DNA from 4 places in the Ancylobacter novellus DSM 506 genome. Region 2 is predicted to be linked to each of the others. Evidence: riboswitches for the same ligand, from Rfam matches in the RefSeq annotation. Region 2 holds a riboswitch; each other region holds the start of a gene.

Region 1 (7,047 bases), 900 kb from region 2:
CCCCGTCGTTGCATTGCCGGCCTGCCTCCCCGCAACGAAGGACAACGACAGATGGACCTCGGACTGAAAGGACTGCGTGCAATCGTCACCGGAGGCACCAAGGGCATCGGCCTCGCCATCGCGCAGACGCTCGCCGCCGAGGGCTGCCATGTCGCCATCTGCAGCCGCAACGCCGCCGAGGCGCAGGCCACCGCGGCGAAGCTCGCCGAAAGCGGGATCACCGCCTATGGCGCGGGCACCGACGTTTCCGACGGGCTGGCGCTGGCGGCCTTCGTCGAGGAAGCGGCCGAGATGCTCGGCGGCCTCGACATCGTCGTGGCCAATGTCAGTGCGCTGGCCATCGGCCATGACGAGGAGAGCTGGAAGAAGGGCTTCGACACCGACCTCATGGGCACGGTGCGGCTGGTCAACGCCGCCCTGCCCTATCTGGAAAAGAGCGCGGCCGCCTCCATCGTCACCATCTCCTCGGTCTCCGGCCGCGAGATCGACTTCGCCTCCGGCCCCTACGGCGTCTTCAAGGCGGCGCTGGTCCACTACACGCAGGGCCTCGCCTTCAGCCTCGCGCCGAAGAAGATCCGCGCCAACACGGTCTCGCCCGGCAACACCTATTTCGCGGGTGGCGTCTGGAACAGCATCGAAGACACCAATCCGACGCTGTTCGCCGAGGCGCTGGCGCTCAATCCCACCGGCCGCATGGCGACGCCGCAGGAGATCGCCAACGCCGCCGTCTTCCTGGCGAGCCCGGCGGCAAGCTTCGTCTATGGCACCAACCTCGTCGTCGACGGCGCACTGACCCGCGGCGTCCAGCTCTGAATTCCTGACAGCTCCTCCGGTGGACGGCGGCGGTACTCCGCCCCCGTTCGCTTGCCCCGGGCAGCAAATGGGGCGAGGCTGCCCGCGATTTCGGCCAGGAATCGGTCCGAGGTCGAAGGCAGGACAGAGCGGAGGAACGCCATGGCGAAAGTCGTCTCCATCGGCGAAGTGATGGTGGAACTGTCGCGCGGCGCGGACGGCCGCTTCGGCCAATCGATCGGCGGCGACACCTTCAACACCGCCGTCTATCTCGCCCGCGCCGGCGTCGAGACCGCCTATGCGACGGCGCTCGGCGACGATCGCTATTCCGAGCAGATCCGCGGCTCGGCGCAGGGCGAGGGCATCGAGACGCAGCTCATGCTGCGCGTGCCGGGGCGCACCGCCGGGCTCTACCTCATCGACACCGACGGCCAGGGCGAGCGCTCCTTCACCTATTGGCGCGACAGCGCGCCGGCGCGCGAGCTGTTCGAGCTGCCGGGCTGGGAGGCCGTCGCCGAGGCTATCGTCGAGGCGAGCCTGATCTACCTCTCGGGCATCACCCTCTCGCTCTATTCCAACACCGGCCTCGGCCGGCTGTTCGCGACGCTGGAATTCGCCCGCGAGCGCGGCGCGCGCATCGTGTTCGACGGCAATTTCCGCCCGATCAACTGGAAGGGCGACCTCGTCCGCGCCCGCACCGTCTATGCGCAGGCGCTCAAGCGCACCTCCATCGCCCTGCCTACCTTCGACGACGAGGTGCTGCTGTGGGGCGACGGCTCGCCCGCCGCCACCGCCGAGCGGCTCGCTACCTTCGGCGTCCAGGAGATCGTCGTGAAGAACGGCGCCGAGGGCGCGCTGGTGGTGAATGGCGGCGCGGCGCAGTTCGTGCCGATCCCGCAGCCGGTGGAGCCGGTCGACACGACGGCGGCAGGCGACAGCTTCAACGCCGCCTACCTCGCCGCCCGCCTTGACGGCCAGGCGCCCCTCCCGGCGGCCGAGGCCGGCCATGCGCTCGCCGGCCGCGTCATCCGCCACCGCGGCGCCATCCTGCCCCGCCACGCCAACGCCTGACGGGCAATACGAAGCGGCCTGCGAACGCTTCTGCGAATGACTTGCAAACCCTTGCGGTTGCTTGATTTTGGGGTCACGACCGACTAAGGCCTCGGCCGAGGGCGCGCGCAGCGCCGGAAGGGGTATGCGGCGCAGATGGCTCAGACTTCGCGGATCGCGCTGATCAATGTCGGCGTCAGCCTTCTGGTGCTGGGGCTGAAATACGTCGCCTTCCTGCTCACCGGCAGCATCGCGCTCTATTCGGATGCGCTGGAAAGCATCGTCAACGTCGGGACCTCCGTCGCCGCCGTGCTGGCGCTGCGCGTGAGTGCCAAGCCGGCCGACGCCGCCCACCCCTATGGCTATGCCAAGGCGGAATATTTCTCCGCCGTCATCGTCGGCGTGCTGATCGTCGTCGCCGCCATCTCGATCTTCCGCGAGGTCTATCTGGGCTGGCAGGACCCGCACCCGCTCGACGCGCCGCTGCGCGGGCTGCTGGTCAACGCCGCCGCCGGCGTGGTCAACGCGATCTGGTGCGTCGTGCTGCTGCGCGAGGGACGGCGCCTGCGCTCGCCGGCACTGACCGCCGACGGGCGTCACCTGATGACCGACGTCGTCTCCTCCGCCGGCGTGCTGGCGGGCGTCGCGGTCGCCGCCATGTCCGGCTGGGCGCGGCTCGACCTCATCCTCGCCGGGCTGGTGGCACTCAACATCCTGTGGTCGGGCTGGTCGGTGCTGAAGGAGAGCGTCGGCGGGCTGCTCGATCAGGCGGTACCGGCCGACACGCTCTCGCGCATCCGCCGCATCATCGCCGCCGAGGCGACCGGCGCCATCGAGGCGCACGACCTGCGCACCCGGCAGGCGGGGCGGACGATCTTCGTCGACTTCCACCTCGTCGTGCCCGGCGACATGCCGGTGAGCGAGGCACACACGATCTGCGACCGCATCGAGGACGCGCTGGAGGCCGAAGTGGCCGACGTGCTCGTCACCATCCACGTCGAGCCGGAAGCCAAGGCCAAGCAGCACGGCGTGCCGGTGCTGTGACGGACGGCCTTCTCCCGTTCACTCCAGACAACCCTCATCCTGAGGTGCCCGGCATCAGCCGGGCCTCGAAGGATGCTCATCCGAGCGCGCCTCAACGACCATCCTTCGAGGCTCGCTGCGCTCGCACCTCAGGATGAGGGTGCGCCAGAGGCGAGCCGGGATCGCGTCCCTCTCTCTTCCTTCAAGCGATCCCGGATCGGCCTGTCGGCCGCCCGGGATGACGTCTCTACAAGCTTGCGTTCACCGCCCCGCGCGGAGCGCCGTGACCAGTTCCACCGTCGGATAGGAATCGGCCGGCATGCCCAGGCGCATCTGCTCGGTGCGGATCGCCTGCCGCGTCGCCGCGCCGACGATACCGTCGACCCGCCCGACATGATGGCCGCGCGCATTGAGCAGGCGCTGCAGCTCCACCACCTGCGCCATGGACAGCACCGGAATGGCCTTGCCCTGCCCGCGGTTGAACGGCCCGGCGCCGGTCACGCGGGTGGCGAGATAGGCGGCCGAGGTGGCGTAGACCAGCGAGTTGTTCCACTCGGTGAAAACATCGAAATTCGGATAAGCGAGGAAGGCCGGGCCGTTGCGGCCCATCGGCAGCAGCAGCGAGGCGGGAAGCTGGTCGGCCGGCAATTGCCCGCCGCCGGCGCGCATCACGCCCATGCGCGCCCACTGCGCGCGCGGCAGCTTGATGGCGAGGTCCGCCTGGTCCCAGGGCAGGTTTTGCGGCACCCGCACTTCCTCCAGCCAGGGCTGGCCGGCCTTCCAGCCGAGCGCGCGGATGTAATTGGCGGCAGAGGCCAGCGCGTCCGGCGCCGAGCGGATCAGATCGACCCGCCCGTCGCCGTCGAAGTCGACGCCGTAGTTGAAATAATGGTCAGGCAGGAACTGGAACTGGCCGAGCTCGCCCGCCCATGGCCCGCGCATGGTCTGCGGGGTGAGGTCGCCGCGGTCGATAATCTTCAGCGCCGCCAGAAGCTGGGTGCGGAAGACGTCGGCGCGCCGGCAGTCCCAGGCCAGCGTCGCCACCGAGCGGATGGTCGACTTGTCGCCCATATTGGCGCCGAAATCGGTCTCCAGCCCCCAGAAAGAGACCAGCACCGCGCCGGGCACGCCGAATTGCTGCTCGATGCGCTGGAATAGCGCCGGATTGCGCTGGATCTGCTGGCGGCCCTGCTGGATGCGATAATTCGCGACCATGCGGTCGGAGAACTGGAAGAAGCTCTGGCCGAACACCTTCTGCCCGCGATCGGTGGCGACGATGTCGGGGGCATAGGCGATGCCGTTCAGCGCCGTCGCCACGGTACGCGGCGAGACGCCCTGCGCCACCGCCTGCTGCTTGAAGCCCGCTATGAACTGGTCGAAGCCGGCACCGTTATTGCCGCAGCTCTGCTGGGCGAGCGCCGCGGCCGGCACGGCGAAAGGCGCGGCGAGCGCCGCCGCAAAAGCGGCCCGCCGGAACAGGGTCTTCAGGCTGCGCATGCATTCCCCCGGATCGTTGAGCGTCGTTCCTCGCGAATCAGCAATCTACAGGAAATGCGGCAGCGTCGGGGTGACGGGCGCGGGCGCGAATTGACTTCGCCGCCGGCTTGGGCCGACAATCGACCCGTTCCAAGGGGAGCCCCGCTAGGGGGCTGAGAGATCGCCGGCCGGAAGGCAACGCGATGACCCTTCGAACCTGATCCGGGTCATGCCGGCGAAGGGATCGGAACCTGATGGCGTCGTCCGTGCCGCAATTGCGCCTCGCGCAGGGTGGCATCGCCATTATCCCCCAACGTCATTGAGCCCGGATCTCCGCAACCAATGGTTCAGGAGATCCACCATGCTGACCAAGAATCCGAAGAACGTCGCCACCGGGCCGATTCCCGGCTCGCGCCGCCTCTATGCCGAATGCCCGGCGCGGGGCTTCCGCGTGCCCTTCCGGGAAATCCTGCTCGCGCCCGGCGCGGGGGAACCCGACCTCGCGGTCTATGACGCCTCCGGCCCCTATACGGACGAGGATGCCGTCATCGACATCGAGGCCGGTCTCGTCCGCCCGCGTGACGCCTGGGTGCGCGCCCGCGGCGACGTCGAGGAATATGACGGCCGTGACGTGAAGCCGGAGGACAACGGCAATGTCGGCGACGACAAGCTCGTCGCGCCCTTCCCGCTCCGCCGCCGCCCGCTGCGGGCGAAGAGCGGCGCGGTCACGCAGATGGCCTATGCGCGGGCCGGCATCGTCACGCCGGAGATGGAATATGTCGCCATCCGCGAGAACGGCCTGCGCGAGCGCATGGGTGAGATCGTCCGCGATGGCGAGGATTTCGGCGCGTCGATCCCCGACGTGGTGACGGCGGAATTCGTGCGCGACGAGGTGGCGCGCGGGCGCGCCGTCATCCCCGCCAACATCAACCATGGCGAATTGGAGCCGATGGCCATCGGCCGCAATTTCCTGGTCAAGATCAACGCCAATATCGGCAATTCGGCCGTCACCTCCTCGGTCGCCGACGAGGTGGACAAGATGGTGTGGGCGATCCGCTGGGGCGCCGATACGGTGATGGACCTCTCGACCGGGCGCAATATCCACAACATCCGCGAATGGATCGTGCGCAACGCGCCGGTGCCGATCGGCACCGTGCCGATCTACCAGGCGCTGGAGAAGGTCGGCGGCGTCGCCGAGGAGCTCTCGTGGGAGATCTTCCGCGATACCCTCGTCGAGCAGGCCGAGCAGGGCGTCGATTATTTCACCATCCATGCCGGCGTGCGCCTGCCCTTCGTGCCGCTGACGGCCAACCGCGTCACCGGCATCGTCTCGCGCGGCGGCTCGATCATGGCCAAGTGGTGCCTCGCCCATCACCGCGAGAGCTTCCTCTACGAGCATTTCGCCGAGATCTGCGAGATCATGCGGGCCTATGACGTCACCTTCTCGCTCGGCGACGGGCTGCGCCCCGGCTCCATCGCCGATGCCAACGACGCGGCGCAGTTCGCCGAGCTGGAGACGCTGGGCGAACTGACGAAGATCGCCTGGGAGAACGACTGCCAGGTGATGATCGAGGGCCCCGGCCATGTGCCGATGCACAAGATCAAGGCCAATATGGACAAGCAGCTCGCGGCCTGCGGCGAGGCGCCGTTCTACACGCTCGGCCCGCTGACCACCGACATCGCGCCGGGCTACGACCACATCACCTCAGCCATCGGCGCGGCGATGATCGGCTGGTTCGGCACGGCGATGCTCTGCTACGTCACGCCCAAGGAGCATCTCGGCCTGCCCAACCGCGACGACGTGAAGACCGGGGTGATCACCTATAAGATCGCTGCCCACGCCGCCGACCTCGCCAAAGGTCATCCGCTGGCGCGGGCCTGGGACGACGCGCTCTCCCGCGCGCGCTTCGAGTTCCGCTGGCAGGACCAGTTCAACCTGGCGCTCGATCCCGACACGGCGACCGCCTTCCACGACGAGACGCTGCCGAAGGAGGCGCACAAGCTGGCGCATTTCTGCTCCATGTGCGGGCCGAAATTCTGCTCGATGAAGATCAGCCAGGAGATCCGCGATACGGCCAAGGCCGCGGAGGCGGAGCGGGGCATGGCCGAGATGAGCGAGGCCTTCCGCGCCGGCGGCGGGCAAATCTATCGCGACGCCCCGGCGGCGGAGTAGCGGTCTCATCAACCCTCATCCCGGACGCCCGCAGGGCGATCCGGGATGAGGGTACGAGGCAAAGACTCTTCGGCAGATTCCCCCTACCCTCGCCGCCTCCAGCAATCCGGAACGCGCCATGTCCCCCGTACGCCCTATCCCCGCTGTCCTCGCCGTGGTCGAGCGCGGCGGCGAGGTGCTGCTGGTGCGGCGGGCCAATCCGCCGGACCAGGGGCTGTGGGGCTTTCCCGGCGGGCGCATGGAGATGGGCGAGACCCATCTCGAGGCGGCGCTGCGCGAGCTCGGCGAGGAGACCGGCATCGAGGCCGATTCGCCGCGCCTCATCACCGTGCTCGACTTCATCGAGCATGATCCGGCGGGCGCCCTCGCCCATCATTTCGCGATGATCGCGGTGCTGTGCCGCTGGCGCACCGGCGAAGGCGTGGCGGCCGATGACGCCCTCGAAGCGCGCTGGTTCGGCGCGGAGGCGCTGGCCGGCCTCGGCGCCAGTGCCAGCCTGAAAGTCGGCTTCCTCGCCGACCTCGCGCTCGCCA
Region 2 (7,047 bases):
TTTCGACGCGCGCTTCGCCAAGCTCGGTGCGGATGCCGCCGCCGCCCGCGCGGCCATCACCGACGAGGCGAGCTTCAAGGCGAATTTCCCGGCGGTAGTGCGCAATTGCGGCGCCTGCCACGACACCTACCGGCTGAAGAAGAACTGAGGTGAGCGCGATCGATTCTCCCGCGCCGGCGGTCGTGCTGGCGTGGGACCTGCCGACCCGCATCGCCAAATGGCTGCTCGCCACGCTGGTCGGGCTCGCCTTCGCCAGCAAGTATTTCGGCGATGTCGGCCTCGTTTGGCACCAGTGGAATGGCCTCGCCATCCTCGTGGTGCTGGTGTTCCGCCTGCTGTGGGGCTTCGTCGGCGGCTCGACCGCGCGCTTTGCCGACTTCCTGCGTGGGCCGGGCGCCGCCGTCTCCTATGTGACGAGCCTGCTGCGCGGCCGGCCGCAGCACTTCCTCGGCCATAGCCCGCTCGGCGGCTGGGCGACGCTGGCCTTGCTGGCGCTGGTGGGGACGCAAGCGCTCACCGGGCTGTTCGCCTCCGACGACATCATCGTCTACGGGCCGATGACGCCGGTGGCGAGCGACGAGACCATCGCGGCCGCCTCGGCCTGGCACCAGCGGATCTATGTGTATCTGCTGGCGCTGCTCGGCCTGCATGTCCTAGTGAACTTCGTCTATTCGCTGTTCGGGCGGGACAATCTGATCCGCGCCATGGTCAGCGGCCGCAAGCGGGCCGGCACCTATGCCGACCCCGTGCCGGCGACGCCGGGCTCGGTCGCGTGGGCGCTCGCCTGCCTCGTCGTCGCCATCGTAGTGGTGTTCGGCGGCATCGCGCTCGCCGGGGGCGATCCCTTTCCCTGAAAAAGCCTGAAATACCAGCGTTTTGCGCTTGCGAGCCGGTCAAGACTCGTGCTCCAAGGCGCCATCATGAATGCGCTCAAGGGCATCGCGCTGCAGATCGGCGCGACGTTCCTCTTCACCATCATGCAGGCGCTGGTGCGTATCGTCTCGGAACGGATTCCGACCGGCGAAGTGGTGTTCTCGCGCTCGTTCTTCGCGCTGTTCCCGCTGCTGGCGATGCTGGCCTGGCGCAACGAGATCAGCGCCGCGGTGCGTACCGCCCATCCGTTCGGGCATATCCTGCGCGGTACCATCGGCGTCACTTCGATGAGTCTCGGCTTCTCCGCCCTGGCGCTGATCCCGCTGGCGGACGCGACGGCCATCAGCTTCACCGCGCCGCTGCTGACCGTGGTTCTGGCGGCGCTGGTGCTGCGCGAGCATGTGCAGACCTATCGCTGGGCGGCGGTGTCGGTCGGCCTGTGCGGCGTGGTGCTGATGCTCTGGCCGCACATGTCCGGCGAGTTCGACACCACCGACCATGTGCTCGGCGCGGTCCTGGCGCTGTTTGCCGCCGGCTTCACGGCGGGCGCGATGATCCAGGTGCGGCGCCTGACCGAGACCGAGACGACGCCGGCCATCGTGTTCTATTTCCAGGCGCTGGGCGCGGTGGCGGGCCTCGCCACGGCGGGCTGGGGCTGGGTGATTCCGGGGTTCTGGGACGCGGTGCTGCTGCTGACCATCGGCCTGCTCGGCGGTGTCGGGCAGATATTGCTTACCGAGAGCTACCGCTATGCGCCGGCCTCGGTGGTCGCGCCCTTCGCCTATTCGGCGATGCTGTGGTCGCTGCTGCTCGGCTTCGTGCTGTTCGCCGAGGTGCCGCCGGTGCTGGTAGTCGTCGGCGCCGGCGTGGTCATCGGCGCCGGCATGTATGTGATCTGGCGCGAGCGCCGCCCCGGCGCGCGGCGCGAGGACATACCGGCCCCGCCGCCGGGAGCGCCGGAAGCTTGAGAGCCTGCCTCGTAGTCGCGCTGCGGGGCGGCGGGTGCCGCCCTTGGACCGTCATCCCCGGGCTTGGCCCGGGGATCCACGACTTGCCGGGCGCCGAGACGAACCGAAGTCGTGGATGGCCGGGCCAAGCCCGGCCATGACGAGCCTCCAAGCACCCCGGTCGCGTTTACGAGTCAGACTCTGAAACTTCAGAAGGCCTTGAAGGTGATGATGGTGCGCGTGTCCTGGATGCCCGGGAAGAGCTGCACCTTCTCGTTGACGAAATGGCCGATGTCGGCGTCATCCGGCACGTAGAACTTCACCAGCAGGTCGAATTCGCCGGCGGTGGAGTAGATCTCCGAGGCGATCTCGGCGTCGGCGATGGCGTTCGCCACCTCGTAGGAGCGGCCGAGGTGACATTTGATCTGCATGAAGAAGGGGACCATCTCGGGCGTTCCGGCTGCTTGTCGGGAGGCCGATAAGGATCAGAAGCCGCAGGCGCGCGCAACCCCTTCGACCGCGCCTCGCGCGTTGCGCTTGCAAGCGCAGGCGGCTTCGCCTATCTCGCGGAAACGATCGCGTTGGGGTGCCCTTATGGGCTGAGAGGCGGTGAGCCAACCCACGAACCTGATCCGGGTCATGCCGGCGGAGGAAACGGATCGCGCACGCCCGCGGCGGGTCTCCGCGCCGGCGACGCCTCCATCCGAAGCCGGCGAGGAGGCGTAGTCATGGGCGGTTCCACACCTATCGCGGTCACGATCGCGGGCTCGGATTCGGGCGGCGGCGCCGGCATCCAGGCGGACCTCAAGACCTTCTCGGCGCTGGGCGTCTACGGCGCCAGCGTGATCACCGCGCTCACCGCCCAGAACACTCTGGGCGTCACCGGCATCCACGACGTGCCGCCGGCCTTCATCACCGCGCAGATCGACGCCGTGTTCTCCGATCTCGCGGTGGACGCGGTGAAGATCGGCATGCTCTCGCGGCCCGAAGCCATCGAGGCCGTGGCGAAGGGGCTCGACAGCCACGGCCCGGCGACCGCCGTGCTCGATCCGGTGATGATCGCGGCCTCCGGCGACCGGCTGCTGGTGCCGGAAGCGGTGGAATCGCTGCGTTCGCTGCTGCTTCCCCGCGCGTTCCTCATCACCCCGAACCTGCCCGAGGCGGCGGCGCTGCTGGACGAGCAGTCGGCGCAGGATATCGAGGCGGTGCGCCGGCAGGCCGAGCGCCTCCTCGTCCTGGGGCCGCGCGCGGTGCTGATCAAGGGCGGGCACGGCGAGGGGCCGGACAGCATCGACGTGCTGCTCGACGAGGATGGTTTCCTGGAGCTCAGTGCGCCGCGCGTCGTCACCCGCAACACCCACGGCACCGGCTGCACGCTCTCCTCCGCCATCGCCGCCGGCCTCGCCAGGGGGATGGCGCTGCGGCCGGCGGTCGAGGCGGCGAAAGACTACCTCACCCGCGCGCTCGCCCGCTCGGAGGAGCTGGAGATCGGCCACGGCCACGGCCCGGTGCACCACTTCCACGCCTGGTGGTGACGCCACCATCTGTCACCAGTGGCGAAAATGGTGACATTTGCGACGCCACCGGTGGCATTTGGCGACCATTGGTGGCATCGGCGCGATGGTGGCAACGCCACCGGTGACAGGACCGGCGCAATCCGTGCTCGCAAGGCCGGCTGCCGGCTGCTATCGAGGCCGCGATCATCCGCGAGTCCTCAAGGCGAGATTCCTTTGCCCGTCCTCGCCCCGCGCCACGCCATCGCCGCCGTCTATGCCGGGCTGTTCTTCGGCATCGGCGTCTACATGCCGTTCTTTCCGGTCTGGCTCGCCGGGCGCGGCTTCGACCCGGCGCTGATCGCCTTCGCGCTGGCGCTGCCGATGTCGGTACGCCTGTTCACCACGCCGCTCGGCGGCATCCTCGCCGACCGCAGCGGGCGGCCGCGCGCGACGCTCGTCTTCTACGCGCTGATGACGGCGCTGTGCTTCGCCGGCATCGCTCTCGCGCCCAACGCCGTGCTGATCCTGGTCGGGCTGGGGCTCGCGGCCAGCTTCTGGCAGCCGAGCCTGCCGGTGCTCGACGCCTATGCGGTCGCGCGGCGGGCGGAGGGCGTGCTCGACTATGGACGGGTGCGGCTGTGGGGCTCGCTGTCCTTCATCGGCGGCAACCTGCTGGCCGGCCTGCTGCTCGGCGGGACGCTCGTTGCCGCCCTGCCGCACGACACGGTGATCTGGCTCATCGTCGCCGGCAGCGTTGGTGCTGCCGCAGCCGCACTGCTGCTCGACGAAGCGAAGCCGGCTCAGCGGGCGCAGAAGGAGGCGGCCGGCCGGGGTCTCGTCGGCCTGGCCCCGGTCCTGCTGGTCGGCATCGGCGCGGCGGCGCTGATCCAGGCCTCGCATGCGGTGCTCTACACCTTCGCCTCGATCCACTGGCACGGGGAAGGGCTGTCGGACACGACGATCGGCCTGCTCTGGGCGCTCGGGGTGATTGCCGAGGTGGTGCTGTTCCATTCCGGCACGCGGGTGACGCGGCGGCTCGGGGCGGAGAAGCTGCTGCTGCTCGGCGGCCTCGCCGGCGTCGTGCGCTTCGGCATCATGGCGCTCGGCCCGCCGCCGCTGCTGCTCCTCGCCTTGCAGCCGCTGCATGCGGCGACCTTCGGCTGCACCTATCTCGGCACGGTGGAACTCGTCGCCCGCCATGCGCCGGCCGGGCGTGGGGCGAGCGTGCAGGCGATGGCCGCCTGGGCGACCGCCATCGCTATGACGGCGGCGACGCTTGCGGCCGGGCCGCTGTGGGAGGCTTTCGGCGCGCTTTCCTTCCTCGCCTCGGCGCTGCTCGCCGCCGGCGGCGCCGTGCTCGCCGTGGTCGCCGGGCTGATGCGGACGGCTCAGCCCCAGAGCGCCGGCTCGGGCGGATAGACCACGCTGCCCTCGTAGCGCAGCGAGGGCTCGCGGTCCCGCGCCAGCAGAAGCGGGCCGTCGAGGTCGACGAAGCGGGCAAGGGGGGCGAGCAGCATGGCCGGCGCCATGGCCAGCGAGGTCGCCACCATGCAGCCGACCATGATGTCGAGCCCGGCGGCGCGGGCGGCGCGGGCGAGCGCCAGCGCCTCGGTCAGGCCGCCGGTCTTGTCGAGCTTGATGTTGAGCGCGTCGTAGCGGCCGACGAGCTGCGGCAGGCTGTCGAGCCCGTGCGCGCTCTCGTCGGCGCAGACCGGCACCGGCCGCGCGGTGTAGGCGAGAAGCGCGTCCTCGGCCGCCGGCAGCGGCTGCTCGACCAATTCGATGCCGGCATCGGCGCAGGCGGCGAGGTTCGAAGCGAGGTTCGCGGCCGTCCAGCCCTCATTGGCATCGACGATGAGGCGCGTGCCCGGCGTCGCCGCCCGCACCGCGGCGATGCGTTCGGGATCGCCGTCCGTGCCGAGCTTCAGCTTGAGCAGTTCGTGACCGGAGGCGCGGGCCGCCTCGGCCATGGCTTCCGGCGTGTCGAGGCTGATGGTGAAGGCGGTGATGGCGGGCTGCGGCGCCGGCAGGCCGGCGAGCTCATAGGCCGGCGTGCCCGTGCGTTTCGCCTCGAGGTCCCAGAAGGCGCAGTCGATGGCGTTGCGTGCGGCGCCGGGCGGCAGGAGCGAGGACAGCTTCTCGCGCCCCATGCCGGCGGCGACCGGGGCGGCGAGGGCGGTCAGCGCCGCGGCGACATCCTCCACGCTCTCACCGTAGCGCGCATAGGGCACGCATTCGCCGCGGCCGACGAGGCCGTCCTCGTGCAGCTCCACAAGGACCACGGCAGCCTCGCTCTTCGAGCCGCGGGCGATGGTGAAGCTGCCGCGGATGGGAAAGCGTTCAGGCGTGACGACAAGCTGGGCCATGGCACCGACATGAGCAGGGGCGTCGGTCACGAATCAGTGGCCGTCCGATGAGCATAATGCGCCGCAGCAAGGCGATGGCGTCGCTCGAAAGGCACAGTCGTGGCGATTAAGTGTCCTATTTCCAAGATGAAATCGAATATGACAGCCGACGCCTCGACGGCCTCCGGGCCTACGGCTAAGAAACTCATGGGGAATCTGGCGAATGGCGCATGCCGGGCGAGGATCGTCCGGCGCGCGTCTCAGCCCATCAGGAGAGCCGCTCTTGGGAGCCGCTGAGGCACCGCTTCTGGCCACCGCCCGGCATGGCCGCGAACTCGTTTTCGTGGGCAATGGCCGCTGGGTCGCGGGGCAGGGCCGGGCGCTGGAAGGCGGCGTCGACACGGCGCTCGCCGAGCTGAAGGTCGGCGCGGTGGAGACCGCCCGGCTCGACCTTTCCGGCGTGCGCGGCTTCGACACGGTCGGCGCGGTGATGGTCGACCGGCTGCTCCGCGCGCTCGAGGTTGCCGGGGTGCGCTTCCAGATCGTCGGGCTGGAGCGCCGCTTCCGCCCGCTGCTCGACGAGATCGTCAAGGGCAGCCACGACGTGCCGCCGCGCCGGCACCACGTCAACGCGGTGATCGGCGGCATCCAGCTCGTCGGCCAGACGGTGGTCAACACCGGCCGCGACAGCCTGGTGTTCCTTTCCTTCATCGGCGCGGTGGTCGCCGCGCTGCTGCGGGTGATCGTGCGTCCGCAGACCTTCCGCGGCACCTCGATGGTCTATCACCTGGAGCGCACCGGGCTGCGCGCGGTGCCGATCATCGCGCTGATCACCTTCCTCATCGGCTGCATCATCGCCCAGCAGGGCATTTTCCATTTCCGCAAGTTCGGCGCGACCACCTATGTCGTCGACATGGTGGGCATCCTCACCCTGCGCGAGCTCGGCGTGCTCATCGTCTCGATCATGGTCGCCGGCCGCTCGGGCAGCGCCTTCACCGCCGAGCTCGGCTCGATGCGCATGCGCGAGGAAGTCGACGCGCTGCGCGTCATGGGCTTCGACCCGAACGAGGTGCTGGTGCTGCCGCGCCTCGTCGCGCTGATCATCGCCGTGCCGCTGCTCACCTTCATCGGCAACATGTGCGCGCTGTTCGGCGGCGGGCTGGTGGCCTGGCTCTATGGCGGCATCTCGCCGGAGATCTTCCTCAACCGGCTGCAGGAAGCGATCGCGCTGAACACCTTCGAGGTCGGCATGATCAAGGCGCCGTTCATGGCCGCCATCGTCGGCCTCATCGCCTGCATGGAAGGCATGCGGGTCGGCGGCAGCGCCGAATCGCTCGGTGCCCACACCACCGCCGCGGTGGTGAAGGCGATCTTCCTCGTCATCGT
Region 3 (7,047 bases), 1.5 Mb from region 2:
TGGTGAACAACTACTGGGGCATCATGATCGCGCAGAAGCGGCTGACCTGGTTCACCTCCGGCTATGGCCAGCTCTCGACCATCTTCCCCTTCGTCGTGGTGGCGCCGGCTTATTTCTCCGGCGCGATCCAGCTCGGCCAGCTGATGCAGACCGGCTCCGCCTTCGGGCAGGTGCAGGGTTCGTTCTCCTTCTTCATCAGCGCCTATGCACAGATCGCCGAATGGAAATCCATCGTCGACCGTCTCGTCGGCTTCGAGCGCTCGGTGATGGCGACGCAGGCGCAGGCGCTCGCCAGCGACTTTTCCCGCGTACCGGGCAAAGGCGGGGCGCCGCTCGCGGTGGCGCAGATGGAGGTGCGCTTGCCGGACGGGCGCGCCCTGCTCACCGTCGACGGGCTGGCGATCGGCCGCGGCGAGCGGGTGCTGCTCACCGGCGCCTCCGGCAGCGGCAAGAGCACGCTGCTGCGCGCTATCGCCGGCATCTGGCCCTATGGCCATGGCGAGGTGGCGGTGGCGGACGGCGCGCGGGTACTCGTCCTGCCGCAGCGACCCTATCTGCCGATCGGCTCGCTGCGCGGCGCGCTGGCCTATCCCGACCCGATGGAGGTGCATTCCGACGAGGAGATGCGCGAGGCGCTGGAAGCGGTGGGCCTGCCGGACCTTTCCGGGCAGCTCGACGAGCGCGGCCTGTGGCCGGCGATCCTGTCGGGCGGCGAGCAGCAGCGGCTCGCCATCGCCCGCGCGCTCCTGGTGAAGCCGGACGTGCTGCTGCTCGACGAAGCGACTTCGGCGGTCGACGAGGCCGGCGAGGCGGCGCTCTACCGCATGCTGCGGGCGCGCCTGCCGGACACGGCGATGCTCTCCATCGGTCACCGCTCTACGCTGCTCGACCTGCATGAGCGGCATATCGAGCTCAAGCGCGGCGCCGATGGACCGGCGGTGCTGGCGGTCGCGCCGGGCCAGCTCGCGGTGGCGGAATAGACGGGTTCAGCGCGCCGCGGCGGCGTTGGCTTCCGCGGCGCGCGCCTCCGCCTCGATGGCAAGCGTGCGCTCCAGCAGGATCTCGTAGATCGGCCGCCCGCCGAGCCACTGCGCCACCATGTTGGCGAAGATGGCGGTGAGCATCACTGGCACCAGCACCGCATAGGCGCCGGTGAGCTCCATCACCAGCACCATGCCGACCAGCGGCGCGCCGATGGTGGCGGCGAACAGCCCGCCCATGGCGGCGATGGCGAAGGCGGTGAGCGTATCGGCGGGTAGCATGACCATCGTCTCCAGCGCCGAGCCGTAGAGCAGGCCGACCGTGGTGGCGAGCGCCAGGATCGGCGCGAAGATGCCGCCGGCGACGCCGGTGGAGTAGCTCGCCATGGTCATGACGAAGCGCAGCAGCACGATGAAGGCGAGCAGCGCGAGCCCTGGGGCTTCCTTCGCAAGATGGACGGCGAGCAGTTCGCCGCCCTGCGTCGCCTCTGGCAGCGCGAAGACCAGCACACCGACGATGAGGCCAACCACGGCGGGGAAGATGTAGAAGGAGCGGCGCTGGCCGAGACGGCGCACATGGTCCAGCGACCAGACCAGCGTGCGGTTGAAGGCGACGCCCACCGCGCCGAGCACGACGCCCAGCCCGATGAAGGCCGGCAGCGCGCCATAGGGCATCTGCGACACCGGCAGCGCCATATAGGGCACATTGCCGGTCAGGTACTCGGTGACGATGGCGCTGGCGAGCGAGGCCAGCACCACGCCGATATAGGTGCGCGAGGAATAGGGGAACTGCCGGCGCGTCTCCTCGATGACGAACAGCACGGCGGCGAGCGGCGCGTTGAAGGCGGCGGCGAGGCCCGCCGCGCCGCCGGCGGCGAGCAGGCCGCGCATGTCGGTGCCGGACAGGCGCGAGAGATCGGCGGCGGCCTTGGCGACGGAGGCGCCGATATGGATGGTCGGCCCCTCGCGGCCGAGCACGAGGCCGGAGCCGAGCGAGAGCACGCCGCCGACGAACTTCACCGGCAGCACGCGATGCCAGCGGACCTCGCGCAGCCCTTCCATCGCGCCTTCGATCTCCGGCACGCCGGAGCCGCTCGCCTCGGGTGCGAAGGCGCGCACCAGCCAGAGCGCGACGACCGTCATCGCGGCGGCGGCGAGGCCGCCGGCGACATAGAGCCCCGGGCCGGAAAGCTGGAGCGTGTCGCGCAGGAAGGCGGGCCAGCCCGTCATCAGGCCTTCGACGCTGAGATGGAAGGCGGAGCCGAGGACGCCGACCGCCGCACCGACCAGCGCGGCCACGACATGATATCCCCCGTTCCCCATTCCTGCCCCTCGCGGTCGTTCGAGCCTCGGCCATGGGTAGCATCGGCGGGCGGGAGCCGGAAGCACGCAACGGTCATTCCGGGCGATCGGAACGCCCTATCCGTTGGGGAAGCCAAGTGGAGGGCGCCTGAGCGCCCTCCAACGACATCAGCCGAGGCCGAGCGCGCGCCGCGTCGCCCGCTCGACTGGCGAGAAATCGCCGCTCTCCCGGTCGATCCGCAACTCCGCCGCCGGCAGCAGCGGCGGCTGCGCGAGAAAGCGCGGCCGCATGCCCCGATGTGGTTGTGCCGCGTGGACGAGGAAGGGATGGCACAGATAGACCGTGCCCGCCGCACCGGTGGCGAGGACCTCGCCATGGCCGGGCGCATCCTCGAAGCCGCTCGCCGCCAGCTCGCCGAGCGTCAGCCCGTCCTCGCCATGCGGTGCGAGCCGGCGGGCGATGTCGAGATGCGAACCGGGGCGCAGGCGCGTCGGCGCATCCGCCTCGCCGACGTCGGAGAGCAGGAACAGCATGAGCAGTGCCCGTCCCTTCGAGTGGACATTGGCGCGCCACTGCATGAAGTCCGGCGCCTCGGTGCCGAAGCTCACATCGATGTGCCAGCCGTCGTCGCCCGGATCGTCGGGCGAGGGGAAGCGGATCGGGAAGGTGCCGAGGCCGCCGCATGGCAGCCAGCGGCCCGGCCCGACCAGGGCATCGAAGGCCGCGTGCAGTGTCGGGGTGTTCACCGCCGCGCGGAAGGGCGGCAGTGCGAGGTGGCCGATGCGGATGACCGGCTGCGTCCAGCTCGTGGGGTCGTTCGGGTCGCAGCCGGTGGCACGCCAGAGGATGGCGCGGCAATCGGCAGCCAATTCCGTCGGGAAGGCGTGGTCGATGCGGACGAGGCCGTCCGCGATGAAGCGTTCGATATCCGCCGCGCCGAGGCGGGGACAAGAGAAGTCGTTCGGCATGAGATCACCTGATGAGTGCCGGCGCAGCGCGCGCGGCAGGCGGCATTCGCGGCGCGCAGGACGCGCCGATCCGGTTCTCGGTGCGCGGAGAAGCGGGATCAGCCGAGCTGGAAGACGGCGCGAATGTTGCGGATCATCATCATGGCGGGTGCAACCTAGCTCCCGATTGCCGCTGGGGCAACCGGGAGAAACAGAGGTCGGCTCACGGCAGCGCCGGCGCGTAGGTCGCCACCGGCTCGACCTTGTCGATCAGCCCATGGCTCTTCATGAACTCGCCGAAGCGGGCATAACGGCCAGCGTCCAGCGCCGCCGGCGCATGGGCGAAGCGGCGCAGCGTGTCGGTCCAGGCGGTACGGTTGAGTTCGTCGTCGAGCTTGGGGTTGGCCTTCACGAACACGCCCCACGCCTCGTCCGGGTGGTTGAGCACATAGATGGTCGCGTCCTCGACCGCGGCGAGGAAGCGCTTGAGCCGCGGATCGGCGAGCTTGTCCTTGTGGGCGACATAGATCAGTTCGTCGAACACCGGCACGCCGTGCTCCTCGGGGAAGAAGGCGCGGCCCTCCTTGCCCTCAAGCTTGATCTGGGTGAGCTCGAAATTGCGGTAGGCGCCGATCACGGCGTCGACCTTGCCGGCGGCGAGCGCCGGGGAGAGGGCGAAGTTGACGTTGATCATGGTGACGTCGGTCGGCTTCAGCCCGGCGCTCGCCAGCATGGTGCCGAGCAGCGCGTCCTCCAGCCCCGCCACCGAATAGCCGACCGTCTTGCCCTTGAGGTCGGCGATGGACTTGATCGGGCCGTCCTTCAGCACCACGAGCGCCGTGAGGGGTGTCGAGACGAGCGTGCCGAAGCGCACCAGCGGCAGGCCTTCCTTCACCGAGAGGTAGAGGCTGGGCTGGTAGCTCACCGCGACGTCCGCCTGTCCGGCGGCGACGAGGCGCGGCGGGGCGGAGGGATCGGCCGGGGCGACGAGCTCGACGTCGAGGTCGTGCGCCTGGAAGAAGCCCTTCTCCTTGGCGACGATCAGCGGCGCGTGGTCGGGGTTGATGTACCAGTCGAGCAGTACGGTGAGCTTGTCGGCGGCACTTGCGGGGGCGAGCGACAAGGCGAGGGCCACGGCGCAACCCGCAGCGGTCTGGGCGATGGTCTTGAACATGGATCTCCTCCCATTCGGAGATCCGGCGCATGAGCTTTCGGGGGAATCCGCTCGGGCGCGATGCGACCCGGCCGTCGTTCCGTCCCTTCGCCGGCATGACCCGGATCAGGTTCAAAGGGTCTGGCGGATGCCATCTCAGCCCCTGGACCTTGCGGTCGGCGGGACACCCCTCGGATGCGCGGCACGCTAGCATCGCTGACATGCCAGGGCAATTGCCGGCTAAGGGGAGGGCTACTCCCCCAGCCACCCGTCCAGATACACCGTCCGCTCGACCCCGGCGAACGTGCCGAGGCGGGCGAGTTCAGTGTCGAGGGCGGCGAGGCGGGCCTTGGAGGCGCGCACGCCCTTCTCCAGCCAGAGCCGGCGCACGTCGAGCGTGCCGGCCTTGCGGTCGGCCTTCATGTCGATGCGCCCGACCAGCCGGTCACCCTCCAGCAGCGGGAAGACGTAATAGCCCCAGACCCGCTTTTCCGCGGGGACGAACACCTCGATGCGGTAGTTGAAGCCGAACAGGCGCTCCGTGCGGTTGCGATCGCGCAGCAGCGGGTCGAAAGGGTTGAGCACCCGCAGACGCGGCGGCGGCGCGGGCAGGGCGGCGAAGGCGTCGCCGCTGCCTTTGAACGCATGCGAGGCGCGCGGGCGTGTGCCGTCGGCCGGGGCGATCAGCACGGGTTCAAGCCGCCTGGCATTCGCTGCCACCCAGGCACGCGCTTCATCCGGGGTGAGCAGGCCCCAGAAGGCGGCGATCTCGCCATGGGTGGCGAAGCCGAGCCGCTCCAGCGCCGAGGTGCAGGCCCAGTCGACGAACTCCTCGCGCGAGACCTCGCCGGCATAATAGCGTGCGGGGATGACCCGCTCGGCGAGGTCGTAGACCTTCTGGAAGCCCTCGCGGCCGGCGATGGCGAAATTGCCGGTGCGCCAGTGATATTCGAGCGCGGTCTTCTCCGGGTGCCAGTTCCACCATCCGCCGGGCGGGCGCTTTTCCGCTTCGAAGTCGCGCGCCATCAGGCGGCCTTCGGTCTTCACCCGCTCGAATACGTGGTCGATGTAGGTCTCGAAGCCGTTCTCGTGCCATTGACGCCAGCGCGCGGCGAGCGTCTCGCGGGAGCGGGCGAAGCGGTGCTTCCAATAGGGGAAGAAGGCGCTGGGAATGATGGACGCGTCATGCGTCCAATGCTCGAAAAGCTCTCCGTCCTTCTCGATCAGGCGGGAAAGCTGCTCGCGTCTGTAGTTCGGGTTGCGGGCGAACAGGATGTGGTGGTGCGCGCGCTCGACCGTCGCGATGCTGTCGACCTGCACGAAGCCGAGGTCGGTGATGAGCTCCAGCAGCCCCGCCTTGGTGAGCGGGCCGCGGGGACGGCTCAGGCCCTGCTTGGCGAGGAAGATGCGGCGGGCGTCGACGTTGGAGAGGTGCAGGCTCACGCGTTGCCGATCCAGTTCAGGTTCACCGCGACGGTTCGGCCCGTCGCCTTGGCGGCGTACATCAGCGCATCGGCCCCGCGCATCAGCGCATCGGCGTCGATCGCCTCGCGGGTGATGACGACACCCATGGCGGCGCCGATGGCGAGCCGCTGTCCGTCCGTGTCCATCACCGCGCAGAGCGCCTCGGCCAGGATCTGCATGTCCTCGATGCAGGGTGCGCTCTCTTGCGCGAAGGTGGAGAGCAGCACGAACTCGTCGCCGCCAATCCGTGCCATGAAGTGCTGCGGATCGGCATGGGAGCGCAGCCGGTCGGCGATTTGGCGCAGGACGCGGTCGCCGGTGGCGTGGCCGTGGCCGTCATTGATCGACTTGAAGCCGTTGAGGTCGATATAGGCGAGGCAGATGCCCTCGCCGGGCGGTCGCTGCTCCAGCAACGTGCTCAGCCGGTGGTCGAAGGCGGCGCGGTTCGGCAGGCCCGTGAGCACATCGGTATAGGCGGCTTCGAGCAGGCTCCGCTCGAATGCCTTCCGCTGGGAGTTGTCGATGATGATCTCGATGTCGAACCGCTCGCCATCGATGGTGCGGCGCTGCGTCGAGATGAGCGTCGGCACGATGCGGCCGGAGGAATGCCGCAGGTCGACCTCCTCGAGTTCGTACAGGCCCACCGTGTCCAACGCGTGGATGCGGCGCAGCCGCGCCGGGTCATCGAGGGCCCGCACCGTATCGAGATACATGGGCTGGCCGGCGATCTCCTCCCAGCTTCGTCCGATCATGGCGAGATAGGCCGGATTGGCCATGATGTAGCGCGAGACATGTTCCGCCGTCGAAATGCAGATGGCCACCGGCGAGAGCTCGAACACGTCGACAAGCGCTTCATAGATGACCTGGCGCGAGATCATGGATCCTCACAGGATCGGCAACGACAATATCGTCCACGCAAGGTCGATGCCGTGCAAGCCCACCGCTCTGCGCTCCTCATATGTGCGCTTCTCAGGCCGGCACGGTCTCCGGCGCCCAGGGCACGAGGCGGGTCAGCGCCTTGTCGACGAAGGCGAAGAGCAGCAGCGCGACGGCGAGCAATATGGCGAGGGCCGCGAACACCATGTCGGTCTGCATGCGGGCGTTGGAATAGATCATCAGATAGCCGAGCCCCGCCGACGCGCCGACCCATTCGCCGACCACCGCGCCGATGGGCGCGACGGCGGTGGCGACGCGCAGGCC
Region 4 (7,047 bases), 520 kb from region 2:
CCAACAAGAAGCTGCCGGCCCCCCAAAAGAAACGCCCCCAGGAAACGTCCCAAGGAAACGCCCCCATGAATCTCGCCCGCATGCTGAAGGCGCGCGCCGATGAAGGCCGCCCGGTCCGCGTCGGTGTCATCGGCGCCGGCAAGTTCGGCTCCATGTTCCTGTCGCAGGTGCGCACCACGCCGGGAATGCACCTCTACGGCATCGCCGACCTGTCCATTCCCCGCGCCCGCGCCGCGCTGACGGCGACCGGCTGGGACGCGGACGCGGTGATCGCCTCCTCCTTCGACGAGGCGCTGCGCACCGGCCGCACCATGCTGACCGAGGACGCGAACGCGCTGATCGCCGCCGACGGGCTCGACGTGGTGGTCGAGGTCACCGGCAATCCGGCCGCCGGCGCCGCCCATGCCTTGAAAGCCATCGAACATGGCAAGCACATCGTCATGGTGACGGTGGAGGCGGATGTGCTGGTCGGCCCGCTGCTGGCCGAGCGAGCCCGCAAGGCCGGCGTGGTCTATTCCATGGCCTATGGCGACCAGCCGGCGCTGGTGTGCGAGATGGTCGACTGGGCGCGCACCTGCGGCTTCCGCGTGGTCTGCGCCGGCAAGGGCACCAAGTACCTGCCGAGCTTCCACAAATCGACGCCGGACACGATCTGGGGCCTTTACGGCCTCACGCCCGAGGAAGCGGCCAAGGGCGGCATGAATCCTCAGATGTTCAACTCCTTCGCCGACGGCACCAAGTCGTCCATCGAGATGGCGGCGATCGCCAATGCGGCGGGGCTGGCGGCACCCTCGGACGGCCTGCTGTTCCCGCCCTGCGGCGTCGACGACCTCGCCACCATTCTCCGTCCCCGCGAGCATGGCGGCGTGCTGGAGCGGTCCGGCACGGTGGAGACCATCTCCTCGCTGGAGCGCGACGGCCGCCCGGTGTTCCGCGACCTGCGCTGGGGCGTCTATGTGGTGTTCGAGGCCGACCCGTCGGCGCGCGGCGACTATGCCCGCCGCTGCTTCAAGGAGTACGGCGTGGTGACGGACTCTTCCGGCCGCTACACCGCGCTCTACCGGCCCTATCACATGATCGGGCTGGAGCTCGGGGTGAGCGTCGCCAATGCCGCCTTGCGTGGCGAACCGACCGGCGTGACCGAGGCCTTCAATGCCGACGTGGTGGCGGTGGCCAAGCGCCCCTTGAAGGCCGGCGAGATGCTGGACGGCGAAGGCGGCTACACGGTGTGGGGCAAGCTGTTCCCCGCCTCCACCTCGCTCGCCAAGGGCGGCCTGCCCATCGGCCTCGCCCACCACATGGCGCTGAAGCGCGACGTCGCCGAGGGCGAGATCGTCGGCTGGGCCGACGTCGAGGCCACCGACACCCCCGCCATCCGCCTGCGCCGCGAGATGGAGCGGTCGTTCGCGAGTGGCGTGAGCGCGGCGGCGGAGTAGGTGCCTCTTTCTTTCCCTCTCCCCATCGGGAGAGGGACCGGCCGCTCTTCCTGACTCAGTTGCAGCAACCTCATCCTGAGGTGCCCGGCGTTCGCCGGGCCTCGAAGGATGCTCGCTCGGGTGCACTATAGCGACCATCCTTCGAGGCTCGCTGCGCGAGCACCTCAGGATGAGGGACATTGGTATTCAGCCCGCTGGACTTCCCGGCGCCCTTCGCTTATCCCTCGGCCAACGGTCTGCAGTTCACCGAGGCGTTGCCGCCCCGCAAGGGGAGCTAAACCTGCATCTACCCATCGGACCCGCACCATCCTTGTGCCCGGTCGCAAGACGGCAACCCCGACATCTCCTCGCAGAGGGCACGAACGAGGATTGGTCATGTCCAGAACCCTTCTGGCCTTCGAGGCGCCGGATATTTCCGCGCTCGCCCGCACGCTGCACAAAGGCATCGCCGAGCTCGGCCACGCGCCGGGCCATGTCGAATTGCTGAACCTGCTGGCGCGCGGCGCCGGCTTCCGCAACTTCCAGCACCTGCGCGCGGATGCGCAGGCGCGCCAGCGGCTCGACGCGCCGCCCCCGCCGGCCGCGCCGCTGGCCGATCACGCCCGCTGCGAGAAGGCGGCGCGGCTGTTCGATGCCGAAGGGCGGCTCATCCGCTGGCCGAAGAAGCGCAACCTGCAGATTCTCTGCCTGTGGGTGATGTGGTCGCATCTGCCGGCCGGCATCGTCTCCACCGAGCGCGAGGTGAACGAGCGGCTGAACGACTGGCACCTGTTCGGCGACCACGCGATCCTGCGCCGCGAGATGGTCGAGTTCGGCCTGATGCGCCGCACGCGCGACGGGCGCGAATATGCCCGCATCGAGCGCGAGCCGCCGCCGGAGCTCTCCGTGCTGCTGGCGCGGTTACGCGGGCGGCCTCACTCCTCGTAAGCCATGTAGCGGATGATTCGCCATTTGCCGTCCGGCTCCCGGGCGAAGACGTCGAGCCCCGGCTCGACGCTCTTCGCCCCGCCGGGCTCGATGGTGAGCGTCCAGGTGAGCCGCACCACCGCGAGGTCGCCGGAGACGATGACCTCCTTGATGTCCGCCGCGTAGCGGAAGCGGCGGGCCTTGTCGTCGAGCGCCCTGGTGATCAGCGCACAGCGCGCCGCGTAGCCGGCCTCGCCCTGGCCGCGATAGTCGGAGACCAGCGTCTTCGAGAACAGGTCGCAGGCGGTCGCCTTGTCGCCGGTGTTGAAGGCCGTGGTCCACTCAGCGAGCCGCTGGCGGATCGCCTGCGCGTCGTCGGCCAGCGCGGAGCCGGCGAGGAACAGCGTTGAGAGCGCGAGGATCGGCAACAGGCGCTTCATGGAAGTCTCCCCCGGCGGCGGGGGATCATAGCACCGCGACGCGGTTGCGGAGCGAGGGCTTCACACCTCATCCACCTTCACGTCGTCATGCCCGGACTTGGTCCGGGCATCCACGACTTGGGTCCATCGCGGCGGAAAGACGTGGATGGCCGGGCCAAGCCCGGCCATGACGGCACTCTCTTCCCCATCGTCCGGGATGACGACTAAATGGAAGCGCAGAACCCTACGCCATCTCGCGTGTGGCCAGCACCCATTCGCGGGCGCGGCGCTCGGGGTTGTCGTTCAGGAGCACGTCGGTGACGACGGCGAGGCTGTCGGCGCCCGCCTCCAGCACGCCCTGCGCGCGATCGATGGTGAGCCCGCCTATGCCGACCAGCGGCAGGTCGCCGACGCGCTTCTTCCACTTGGCGACGCGCTCCAGCCCCTGCGGCGCCCAGCGCATCTTCTTCAATATGGTCGGGTAGACCGGGCCGAGCGCCACATAGTCCGGCCGTGCCAGCAGCGCGACTTCCAGCTCCGCCTCGTCATGGGTGCTGATGCCGAGCTTGAGCCCGGCGCTGCGGATCGCCGTCAGGTCAGCGGCGGCGAGGTCCTCCTGGCCGAGATGGACGAAGTCGCAGCCTTCCTCGATGGCGAGCCGCCAATGGTCGTTGACGACGAGCTGCGCGCCGTAGCGCTCGCACACCGCGCGCGCCTCGGCGATCTCGCGGCGCAGCTCCGCCTCCTCCTTGTCCTTGGCGCGCAGCTGCACCAGCTTCACGCCCTGCGGCAGCAGCCGCGGCAGCCAGGAGGCGCGGTCGACGATGAGGTAGAACGGGTCGAGTTTCATGATCCCACTCACTGGCCCAATACCGCGCGGCCCATGACGGGCGTCGAGGGCGCGGCCATGTCGCGCACTTCCATCGGGTCGGCAAGCACCGCCTCGCGCCCCGCCTCGATGGCGCGGGCAAAGGCGCGCGCCATGCGCACCGGGTCGCCGGCCTTGGCGACGGCGGTGTTCAGGAGCACGGCATCATAGCCCATCTCCATCGCCGCCGCCGCATGCGAGGGCACGCCGACGCCGGCGTCGACCACCAGCGGCAGGCCGGGGAAATGCGCCCGCAGCGAGCGCAGGCCGTAGGGGTTGTTGAGGCCGCGGCCGGAACCGATCGGCGCGCCCCAGGGCATCAGCACCTCGCAGCCGGCGCCGATTAGCTTCTCCGCCACCACGAGGTCTTCGGTGGTGTAAGGGAAGACCTCGAAGCCGTCGCGGGAGAGGATGCGTGCCGCCTCGACCAGGCCGAACACGTCGGGTTGCAGCGTGTCGTCCTCGCCGATCACCTCCAGCTTCACCCAGGGCGTGCCGAAGAGCTCGCGCGCCATCTCGGCGGTGGTGACGGCTTCCTTCACGGTCTTGCAGCCGGCGGTGTTGGGCAGCACCTTCACGCCGAGGTCGCGGATGAGCTGCCAGAAGCTCTGACCCGCCTTCGCAGCCCCGGATTCGCGGCGCAGCGAGACGGTGACGATCTCCGCCCCCGAGGCGCGGATCGCCTCGGACAGGATCGCCGGCGAGGGGTACTGCGCCGTGCCGAGCAGCAGGCGCGAATTCACCTTGGTGCCGTAGAACTCGACCGGATCGGCGAGCGTGCCGGGCGCCTGCGTCATCGCATCCATCTCATCAGCCTCCGTCTCAGCCACCTTGCATCGGGGCGAGGATCTCGACCCGGTCGCCATCGGTTATGGCCGTCGCCTCGCGCTTGACCGCGCGCACCATCGCCCCGTTCAGCGCCGTGGCGACCTTGGCGCCCTTGAGCCCGAGCTCGCTCAGAAGGTCCGCGAGGGTGCCGGCGCGGGTATCGGCCGGCTCACCATTGACGATGATCTTCATCCATCACCTCCGGGAAATACGCCCCGTCGAACGCCACTTCCGCCGCGCGGCGCGCCAAGGCGGGCGCGGCGAGGAAACCGTGGCGGTAGAGCCCGTTCACATAGATCGTGTTGCCGCGCTTGCGCAGCCGCGGCAGGTTGTCGGGGAAGGCCGGGCGCACATCGGCGCCGATCTCGACGATCTCCGCCTCGCCGAAGGCCGGATGCAGCGCATAGGTGGCCGAGAGCAGCTCCAGCATGGAGCGGCCCGTCACCCGGCCGCGCTCGTCATTCTCGATCGAGGTGGCGCCGATCATGAAATGCCCGTCGCCGCGCGGCACGATGTAGACGGGGATGCGCGGGTGCAGCATGCGCACCGGGCGCTTCAGCGCGATCTCGGTGGAATAGAGCACCAGCATCTCGCCCTTCACGCCGCGCAGGTCGGCGAGCTGGTCGCGGGCGGCGAGGCCGCGGCAGTCGACCGTCAGGTCGATCTCCTCGTCGCTCTCGAAGCCGTCGGCCTCGTAGCGGATGGCGACGTTATGTTCGCCGACCAGCTTCGCGGTCAGCGCGGCGAGCGCCTTGCGCGGCTCCAGATGCGCCTCGGTGGGGAAGAACAGCCCCTGCTCGAAGCGGCCCTCAAGGTCCGGCTCAAGGCTCGCAATGCCGGCGCCGTCGAGCCACTCATAGCCTTCGGTGCGGCGGGAGAAGCGCTTCAGCTCCGGCAGGTCGCGGGCCGGCGCCAGCACCAGCGAGCCCTCGCGCGGCACGTCGGGCACCGCCTCGCGCCAGTAGTCGAGGGATTCGAAGCCCAATTCGGCGATGATCGGCTCGGCGCTCTCGCGCTCGCACCAGGGCGCCAGCATGCCGCCGGCGAACCAGGAGCAGCCCTGGCCGGAGCCGGCCTTGCGCTCGACGATGGTCACCTGCGCGCCCCTCTTGGCGAAGGCATGGGCGCAGGTCAGCCCGGCGACGCCGGCGCCGACGATTTTTACACGCATGGCGTTATCGGCGCGGCGGGCGCCTTCGGTCGATTGAGTGTGCGGGGACGTCATCATTCCTCCCTCCGCCAGTCTCAACTGGATCAGGTTCGAAGGGTCGCCATGCCGCTTGCGCGCCGATGGCCTCTCAGCCTCCTGACGAGGCTCCCCCGGACTGACTTGATATAGTCACGAAGCCGGAGAATGTCACGCTGGCGTCGACAATATTCCGGGTCCGGACTTTGCCGGATGGAGCCTTGAGCTAGATGAGCCTGGCTACAACACGCCCTCATCCTGAGGTGCTCGCGCAGCGAGCCTCGAAGGATGGTCAGTGAAGCGCACCCGGACGAGCATCCTTCGAGGCTCGCCTTTGGCTCGCACCTCAGGATGAGGGCCATCGAGAAGAAGCGCCTTGAAGAACGCCGCCCCCCTCACCCCAGCCGCGACAGCGGGACGACGTTGTCCGGCGGCGGGCGGGTCGCCGAGATGACGGCGCGGCGCAGCGTCTCGCGGCTGAACGGCTTGCCGAGCCGCAGCGTGCCGGCCTTGGCCTCGGGCGGCAGCTCGGCATAGCCGGTGCCGAGGATGACCGGCAGGTCCGGCCAGCGCGCGGCGATCAGCGCGGCAAGCTGCACGCCGGTCATGCCGGGCATGGCCTGGTCGGTCAGCACCACGTCGAAGGCGACGCCGGTCTCCAGGATGCGCAGCGCCTCCTGCCCGGACGCAGCCTCGGTGACGAGGCAGTCGAGGTCCTCCAGCATCGCGCCCGTCGCCGAGAGCACCAGCGGGTCGTCGTCGACGACGAGGACGCGCAGCGCCCCGCCCTCCCCGGGCGGCACGAACAGGTCCTCCTCCGGCACGGCGGGAGACGGCCCGGCATTGCGCGCCTCTTCGGCGATGGGCAGGTAGATCGTCGCCGTCGTGCCGCGCCCCGGCCGGCTCGCCAACATCAGCCCGCCATCCGACTGGGCGGCGAGGCCGTGCACCATGGCGAGGCCGAGGCCGGTGCCCTTGCCGACGCCCTTGGTGGTGAAGAACGGCTCGGTAGCGCGCGCCAGCGTCTCCGCATCCATGCCGCTGCCGCTGTCGGTCACCGACAGGCAGAAATAGCGGCCCGCACGCAGCGGCGGGCGGTCGGCCTCGTCGGCCGGCGCGTCGACCGTCTCCTCGCGGGCGGCGATGGTGATGGTGCCGCCCTCCGGCATGGCGTCGCGGGCGTTGACGGCGAGGTTGAGCAGAGCGAGTTCGAGCTGGTTGGCGTCGACCCGCGCGCGCGGCAGGCCGAGCGGGAAATGCGTCTCGATGCGCACGCTCGGGCCGATGGAGCGGCGCAGCAGTTCCGCCATGCCGAGCACGAGGTCGGGCACGTCCACCGGCTCGGGCTTGAGGTCCTGGCGGCGGGCGAAGGCCAGCATGCGCTGGGTGAGCGCCGCGCCACGC

The links. Region 2 has a riboswitch for thiamine pyrophosphate ahead of thiD (bifunctional hydroxymethylpyrimidine kinase/phosphomethylpyrimidine kinase). Riboswitches for the same ligand answer to the same signal wherever they lie in the genome.
Region 1: it holds a riboswitch for thiamine pyrophosphate, as region 2 does, so the genes downstream of both, thiC (phosphomethylpyrimidine synthase ThiC) here and thiD (bifunctional hydroxymethylpyrimidine kinase/phosphomethylpyrimidine kinase) in region 2, are expected to answer to the same signal.
Region 3: it holds a riboswitch for thiamine pyrophosphate, as region 2 does, so the genes downstream of both, SNOV_RS03190 (ABC transporter substrate-binding protein) here and thiD (bifunctional hydroxymethylpyrimidine kinase/phosphomethylpyrimidine kinase) in region 2, are expected to answer to the same signal.
Region 4: it holds a riboswitch for thiamine pyrophosphate, as region 2 does, so the genes downstream of both, SNOV_RS12995 (FAD-dependent oxidoreductase) here and thiD (bifunctional hydroxymethylpyrimidine kinase/phosphomethylpyrimidine kinase) in region 2, are expected to answer to the same signal.

Annotation. Positions count from the first base shown of each region.
Region 1 is NC_014217.1:3,097,459-3,104,505, forward strand. Features, by position in the region: gene SNOV_RS14725 (SDR family NAD(P)-dependent oxidoreductase) at 52-813, shown strand; gene SNOV_RS14730 (sugar kinase) at 955-1,863, shown strand; gene SNOV_RS14735 (cation diffusion facilitator family transporter) at 1,999-2,886, shown strand; gene SNOV_RS14740 (lytic murein transglycosylase) at 3,127-4,362, opposite strand; TPP riboswitch at 4,485-4,602, shown strand; gene thiC (phosphomethylpyrimidine synthase ThiC) at 4,703-6,514, shown strand; gene SNOV_RS14750 (NUDIX hydrolase) at 6,633-7,047, shown strand, end outside.
Region 2 is NC_014217.1:2,199,931-2,206,977, reverse strand. Features, by position in the region: gene SNOV_RS10525 (c-type cytochrome) at 1-148, shown strand, start outside; gene SNOV_RS10520 (cytochrome b/b6 domain-containing protein) at 150-854, shown strand; gene SNOV_RS10515 (DMT family transporter) at 921-1,841, shown strand; gene SNOV_RS10510 (Lrp/AsnC ligand binding domain-containing protein) at 2,030-2,266, opposite strand; TPP riboswitch at 2,393-2,491, shown strand; gene thiD (bifunctional hydroxymethylpyrimidine kinase/phosphomethylpyrimidine kinase) at 2,549-3,355, shown strand; gene SNOV_RS10500 (MFS transporter) at 3,551-4,735, shown strand; gene dgcA (N-acetyl-D-Glu racemase DgcA) at 4,705-5,682, opposite strand; gene SNOV_RS10490 (MlaE family ABC transporter permease) at 5,945-7,047, shown strand, end outside.
Region 3 is NC_014217.1:668,584-675,630, forward strand. Features, by position in the region: gene SNOV_RS03175 (ABC transporter ATP-binding protein/permease) at 1-980, shown strand, start outside; gene clcA (H(+)/Cl(-) exchange transporter ClcA) at 987-2,279, opposite strand; gene SNOV_RS03185 (phytanoyl-CoA dioxygenase family protein) at 2,451-3,251, opposite strand; gene SNOV_RS03190 (ABC transporter substrate-binding protein) at 3,454-4,404, opposite strand; TPP riboswitch at 4,470-4,585, opposite strand; gene SNOV_RS03195 (winged helix-turn-helix domain-containing protein) at 4,636-5,826, opposite strand; gene SNOV_RS03200 (sensor domain-containing diguanylate cyclase) at 5,823-6,725, opposite strand; gene SNOV_RS03205 (ABC transporter permease) at 6,817-7,047, opposite strand, start outside.
Region 4 is NC_014217.1:2,719,210-2,726,256, forward strand. Features, by position in the region: gene SNOV_RS12965 (NAD(P)H-dependent oxidoreductase) at 66-1,436, shown strand; gene SNOV_RS12970 (DUF2087 domain-containing protein) at 1,812-2,363, shown strand; gene SNOV_RS22645 (YybH family protein) at 2,351-2,782, opposite strand; gene SNOV_RS12980 (thiamine phosphate synthase) at 3,006-3,611, opposite strand; gene SNOV_RS12985 (thiazole synthase) at 3,620-4,435, opposite strand; gene thiS (sulfur carrier protein ThiS) at 4,452-4,649, opposite strand; gene SNOV_RS12995 (FAD-dependent oxidoreductase) at 4,627-5,682, opposite strand; TPP riboswitch at 5,672-5,789, opposite strand; gene SNOV_RS13000 (MHYT domain-containing protein) at 6,039-7,047, opposite strand, start outside.